2 regions of the Virgibacillus sp. M23 genome follow, and region 1 is predicted to be linked to the other one. Evidence: a T-box and tRNA genes for the amino acid it is inferred to sense, from the RefSeq annotation. Region 1 holds a T-box; the other holds one or more tRNA genes.
The links. A T-box is a leader RNA that pairs with one kind of tRNA and senses whether it is charged. The one in region 1 lies ahead of tyrS (tyrosine--tRNA ligase), so its partner is inferred to be a tRNA-Tyr.

Region 2: it encodes a tRNA-Tyr, which carries the amino acid that the T-box ahead of tyrS (tyrosine--tRNA ligase) is inferred to sense. The anticodon was not compared.

The regions. Positions count from the first base shown of each region.
Region 1 is NZ_JAWDHA010000016.1:67,561-71,102, reverse strand. It holds gene RVS70_RS08810 (transglycosylase domain-containing protein) at 1-2,035, opposite strand, end outside; T-box leader at 2,155-2,366, shown strand; gene tyrS (tyrosine--tRNA ligase) at 2,458-3,542, shown strand, end outside.
Region 2 is NZ_JAWDHA010000066.1:16,079-19,620, reverse strand. It holds gene RVS70_RS18575 (hydroxymethylglutaryl-CoA reductase, degradative) at 1-730, opposite strand, end outside; tRNA gene RVS70_RS18570 (tRNA-Lys) at 1,030-1,102, opposite strand; tRNA gene RVS70_RS18565 (tRNA-Gln) at 1,316-1,390, opposite strand; tRNA gene RVS70_RS18560 (tRNA-Tyr) at 1,401-1,485, opposite strand; tRNA gene RVS70_RS18555 (tRNA-Thr) at 1,531-1,606, opposite strand; tRNA gene RVS70_RS18550 (tRNA-Val) at 1,611-1,686, opposite strand; tRNA gene RVS70_RS18545 (tRNA-Glu) at 1,714-1,788, opposite strand; gene fabI (enoyl-ACP reductase FabI) at 2,042-2,818, shown strand; gene RVS70_RS18535 (cupin domain-containing protein) at 3,156-3,542, shown strand, end outside.

The sequences.
Region 1 (3,542 bases):
TATAAATGGAATGCGGCGTTTTATATCCGATCCATGTTCCAAAGGTTACATTTGGATTTGTTGCAACAAACCATGCATCCTTGTAATCCGTTGATGTCCCGGTTTTACCTGCCCAATCCACGCCACCATAGCTTAGTTGGCCATTAAGAAAGCGGGCGGTTCCACTTGATATGACATCTCGCATCATATCGATAGTTAAATAATTGGTCTGTGGTGTAAATACATCTACTGGTTTTGACTTATGCTCATAGACAACCTCACCATCATTTGTCGTGATTTTTTCTATCATGTAAGCATCTGCGAACTTGCCATTGTTTCCTAAGGTTGCGAACGCATTAACATTCTCTTCAACCGATACATCCATCGTCCCTATTGACGCGGCAGGACCTGTATAATCTATTTCTTTCAGTGTGGTAATCCCCATTTTTTCTAAATATTTTTTTGCGGGATTTAAATGCAGTATTTTGGAATAGACTTCCGCCGCAGGAATGTTGTAGGACTGAGCCAATGCAGTTCTTGCTGAAACAATTCCATGAAAGCCCCCTCCATAGTTTCCTGGCTTGCCAGCTGGCCAACCTGGTAATGGTTTTCTTATATCTGCTAATACGCTACCAGGCTGGATTTTACCTTCTTCCATTGCTGGTGCATAGTCAAGTATTGGTTTTATCGTACTTCCTGGTGAACGGGTAGCCAACGTTGCATAATTGTATTGACTATCTTGGCCAAATTCACGACCACCAACAAAACTAATAATTTTACCAGAACTATTTTCGATTAACATGCCACCAGTTTGTACTTTTTCCGTAACCTCTACAGTTTCTCCATCAACGGTTTTCGTAAATGTACGATCAGGTCCATAGTACTGATAATTTTTTACGATATCCTGCCACTCTTCATAAATCTCTTTATTAATTGTTGTATGGATATGATAGCCGTTCACGCGTAGATTTCTTGAAGCGATCGATTGATATTCTTTTTCGAGATCATCATCTTTTGCAAGATCTTCTTCCGTATAACCATCTTGTTTAGCAAGTTGAGTAGTAAGAATTTCCTTGGCTCTTTTTTCAACTTCAAAGGTTAAGTACGGGTATTTTTCAATTGGTGACTTTGATTTACCTGTGAAATCTTTAGTTATATCATAAGCCATTGCCTCTTCATATGCTTTTTTTGTAATATATTCTGATTCGTACATCCGGTTAAGTACGGACTTCATTCGATTGATGCCTCGTTCTAAACTTTTCCCCTCTTTTAAATTCCCATCGCTAGTGAATGGAGTATAGGCAGAGGGGCTTTGTGGAAGTCCTGCTAAATAAGCTGCTTGGGCTAGATTTACATCCTTAGCGTCTACGCCAAAAACACCTTGTGCAGCTGTTTGAACTCCTGCAATATTATTTCCGGATGCATCTCGACCATATGGCACAATATTTAAGTATGCTTCTAAAATTTCATCCTTTTCAAAGAATCGTTCTAGCCGGAGTGCAAGTAAGATTTCTTTTGCTTTACGTTCAAACGATACTTCATTTGTTAAAATTTGATTTTTAATGAGCTGCTGTGTCAGCGTACTTCCACCAGTTTTTACATTAGAATTAAGTGCCTCTTGTAATACTGCACGTAAAATTGCTTTGGGGACAACTCCTTTATGCTCTTTAAAGTATTCATCTTCTGTAGCGATAACAGCATCAAGTAAAGTAGGGGAGATGTTCTCCAATGTTGTTTCTTCACGATAAAGATCCGATCGGACATCTCCAAAATATTTATCTCCTGCAAAGTACAGCTTGGACGTTTCTTCGTAGTTGTATATATCCTGTTTCATTACTTCATAGGATCTGACAGGTTCATCCTTCACTAGCGAAGCAAAATATCCTGCTCCCACTCCACCGGCAAAAAACATACCAATTAGGCCGATAACAAGAAAAAATAGGATAACATTCCAAACGACACTATATGAAATACGTGAAGTAGTCTGGATTTTTCCCGTTTTCCAAATAGATTTGGCTTTTTCAAAATATGTATGAAGCCGTTCTTTAAAATTCATGGCAAAACCTCCTAAATTCCTTATTCATTATAGCATATTCACTATTTAGGGTATATTAAATTTTGATTTATTATTGCTTTTATGAAATGAATATGATATGAATATATAGTAATAGGATAAACGATGCTGAGAAAGAACGAAGTAGTTTTACAAATCCCTATTTAGAGAACTGGCGGTTGGTGAAAGTCAGGAATATTTGTAAAATGAATTACATTCTGGAGCATTTTCTTTATGGTGTAATAAAGAAACGGTGGCGACACCGTTATCAATCCCAAGTGGCAAGCAATTGCAACAAGGGTGGTACCGCGTGTGAATATAACTCGTCCCTTTTTGAGGGAGGAGTTTTTTTATTTTTTTCATTGGAGTAAGCAGTACAAGCATATTGAGCTAGAAAGAAACAAAAATGATGGAGTGTGAAGGAATTGAATATTTTACAGGATCTAGAAACAAGAGGACTTATTAACCAAGTAACGGATAGAGATGGTTTACAAAAGCATCTAGCTGAAAATGAGGTTACATTATATTGTGGGTTCGATCCTACTGGTGATAGCTTGCATATTGGACACTTGGTGCCAATTACAATGCTAAAGAGATTCCAAAAGGCGGGACATCGTCCAATTGCTCTCATCGGTGGTGGTACGGGAATGATCGGAGATCCAAGTGGACGTAATACAGAGCGTTCCCTAAATGAAAGCGACGTAGTGAAAGGGTACAGTGAAAAAATTAAACAGCAAATTGCTCGTATTCTTGATTTTGACAAAGGAGAAAATCCAGTAGTTGCAAGAAATAATCATGATTGGTTAGCAAGTATGACTGTTATTGACTTTTTAAGGGATGCTGGTAAACATTTTGGCATCAATTACATGCTTGCAAAAGAATCGGTATCTGCGCGTATTGAACAGGGTATCTCGTATACAGAATTTAGTTATATGATTCTGCAATCCCTGGATTACATGAAATTAAATGAAGAAGAAGGATGTACGTTACAAATTGGTGGAAGTGACCAATGGGGAAATATTACCGCAGGAATGGAACTAATTCGTCGTTCAAGAGAAAATGAAAATGACGAAATAAATGTTTTTGGACTAACTGTTCCATTAATTACGAAAGCGGATGGTACTAAATTTGGTAAAACAGCTGGAGGAGCAATCTGGCTTGACCCAGAAAAAACATCTCCATATGAATTTTATCAATTTTGGTTAAATACAGATGATCGTGATGTTATCAAGTTTCTCCGCTATTTTACATTTATTTCTGAAGAAGAAATTGCAAGTCTGGAAGACGAAATTAATACGCAACCAGAAAAGCGCGTAGCTCATAAGCGGTTAGCTGAGGAAATGACGCTGATTGTTCATAGTAAAGAAGCATTAGAACAAGCACAAAAAATATCAGCATCTTTATTTAGTGGAGATATAAAACAACTTACAGCAAGTGATATTAAACAGGGATTTAAAGATGTACCAACGTATAAAGCAGAATCGAAAGATATGAATTTAGTTGATCTACT
Region 2 (3,542 bases), on a different contig from region 1:
CACCAGAAAAATCACCAGTTCTTAAAAGCTCAGGAGGAATAACACACTTTGCGCGTGCTAAGCATTTATCCGCAAAATTAGACAAAATACGCAAATAAACTTTGCCCTGTGTTAATTCTTCAACCATCGGAGCTAACGATTCAACCATGGTATTTATAATATTCGCTCCCATTGCATCACATGTATTAATATATAAATGCAATATAAGCATTTGCTGATAAGCTGAGTTGGATTCTTCATTTAGTATGCGTACTTCAAGGTCTTCTGCACCACCGCCTCTTGCCACAATACTTGGGTAAGCAGCATTAGCATTTTCAATTAGTACATCTTTCTTTGCTACCAATTTATCTTTAGCTTGTTGCAAATCTGGGCATCCAACAACCTGAATTTGTCCGATCATGACTCTCTCTGTTGCTTCAGTTGTAAAACCTCCTGCTTCTCTCACTACTTTCCCAATATGGCTAGCAGAAGCAACAACAGAAGGTTCTTCAATCGCCATTGGTACTACATATTCTTTCCCATTAATTAAGAAATTCAATCCTAATCCTAACGGAAGGGGAAAAGTACCAATAACGTTTTCAATCATCTTATCAGCTGTATCAGGGGATAACGCTTCCTTCTCAGCTAAGGTATTTATATCTTGATCTGTCAACCCATGCATGTCTCTCAGCAAATCTCTGCGTTCTTCCACCGACTTCTTATAAAAACCAGGAATTCTGGAGGTCTCCATTGCCTATCATCCTTTTAATTGTTGTATATAGAAATTCGTACGGAATAAATTATTATCAGGCATTATCTATAGTAAAATTATATCACGATTGTACCATTTTTCATTAGAAAATGTTGTCTCTCTTTAAGGACTTTCACTCAAGAAAACATGATATCATAATACCATGCTATGTATAAAAAAATAACTGTTACTATTATGTAAAAAATCACTCTAAAATGCAAATAAACAAGGCTGCTACATTCCATAACGACCTTGTTTATCCCACCTTTTATATGACGTTTCTATACTATTAATATAAATGAGCCATGGAGGATTCGAACCTCCGACCCTCTGATTAAAAGTCAGATGCTCTACCGACTGAGCTAATGGCTCGTGTTGAAAATAATAATTTATACGTTAAGCTTTAGCTTGACAAAAAATGGTGCTCGCCGTGTTGAATGACAACTCGCTGATGCCACACTCCTCGCAGGCCTGCATCTAGTAGTTAATTCGCTGATGCTTGCGGCCAGCTAATGGCTCGTGTTGAAAAATTCATTCATCAAAAAAATAGGGCTCTTCTTAAAAAAAGACCCATAAATAAAAAAATGGCTGGGCTACCAGGATTCGAACCTGGGGTACACGGGATCAAAACCCGATGCCTTACCGCTTGGCTATAGCCCAACAATAAAAATGGTGGAGGGGGGCAGATTCGAACTGCCGAACCCTGAGGGAGCGGATTTACAGTCCGCCGCGTTTAGCCACTTCGCTACCCCTCCATATTGTTAACTATATATTATAATTTATTCATGGTTTGTAAAAAATGGTGCCGGCCAGAGGACTTGAACCCCCAACCTACTGATTACAAGTCAGTTGCTCTACCAGTTGAGCTAGGCCGGCTTTATGGTGGAGGATGCAGGGCTCGAACCTGCGACCCCTTGCTTGTAAGGCAAGTGCTCTCCCAGCTGAGCTAATCCTCCAAAACCACTCGTATATTAAAATAATATTGGTGACCCGTACGGGATTCGAACCCGTGTTACCGCCGTGAAAGGGCGGTGTCTTAACCACTTGACCAACGGGCCAAACATTTATTTGGCATATGTTACAACGAATTTTGTTAAACTCTGTCGTAAACCAACGAATTTCATTATACCCAGATATGAATGGTTTGTAAAGGGGGAATTTAATTTTTTTTATTTTTTCGTTTCAACCCCTACAAGATCAAAGGTTTGATGCAATTTATTACGAAGTGTCCTATGATACAATAGATAAGACTTTCTTTCAATTTATGGGATAGGTTATAATGTACAAAAGAATTATTATGGAGGTACTTTGATGACGAATTTATTAGAGGGAAAAAACATTGTTATCATGGGTGTTGCAAGTGAACGAAGCATCGCATGGGGAATAACATCATCCTTACATAAAGCAGGAGCAAATCTAATATTTACATATAGACAAGATCGTTCTTACAAGAAATTGACAAAGCTTCTTGATAAGCATGATATTACAGCTAAGTTGATTGTATCCTGTGATGTAGCTAATGACGAGAGCATTACTGAAGCTTTTTCTACCATAAAAGAAAAGATTGGAACCATTCATGGAGTCGTTCATTCAGTAGCCTTTGCTAACAGAGAGGAATTACAAGGTGAGTATGCAGACACATCACGAGATGGCTTTTTACTAGCTCAGGAAATTAGTGCTTATTCCTTAGTAGCTGTAACAAAAGCCGCAAAGGACCTAATGACAGAGGGTGGAAGTATTGTTACACAAACTTATCTTGGTGCAGAAAGGGTTATTCCAAACTATAATGTTATGGGTGTTGCCAAGGCCTCTCTAGAAGCAAGCGTGCGATATTTAGCTGAAGATATGGGTAAATATGGTGTTCGAGTTAATGCAGTATCTGCCGGACCAATTCGTACACTATCAGCCAAAGGAGTGTCTGGTTTCAACGAAAAATTAGGGATGATCGAAGAAAAAGCTCCTCTTCGAAAAAATGTGGATCAGGATCAAGTTGGAGATGCTACACTATTCTTTATGAGTGAACTTTCCCGAGGTATTACCGGAGAAGTTCTTCATGTTGATTCTGGATACCATATTATTGGCGGTTAGTAGTGGGACGTGCATTCGTGTACGTCCTTTGTTTATGTCAAAAGAAAAATTATTAACAATCACCCTATAGACATGGTCATTTACCTTCTAAACGAACACCGATGGCTAGGCTACTATATCAAACTTATTCCTACCTGTTAGCTTGAATTACTTCTATAGCCACCCTATCACGTTCCATACTTTCGTTAATTCATCATAACGCTATGTCATTTGTATTCTTTCTCGCAAGCTTCTCATAATTTTAGTTGTAAGCAATATAGGCATTTGTCACACTTTCCATACCTTTTCATAAGATATGATGTGAATAACTTTAAATATATGGAGTTGAGAAAAGCTTATGGTAACTTCTTACATGGATTACACAAAGCCTGACGTGGAATATTTCTCGGATTTAAATACGAATCGATTATTTACAAGGAATTCCGAGAATTATATTAACCGGTTAGGAAGAGATGTATTAAATACATTAAGTAATGTATCGATACTTGATATCTATTTAAGCAAGGGTCATGTTGTTGAGCCACATTATCATCAAAACGCAGCAGAATTGGTGTATTGTATTAGTGGTTCAGCTGTCGTTTCCTTTATGAACCCTTTCAATAACGAAGTTAAAAATATACCAATCACACCAGGCCAAGTTGCAAATATACCTCAGGGATGGTGGCATTGGGAAGAAGCGTCAGAGAACAACACACATTTACTAGCCATTTTTGACGCGCCATAT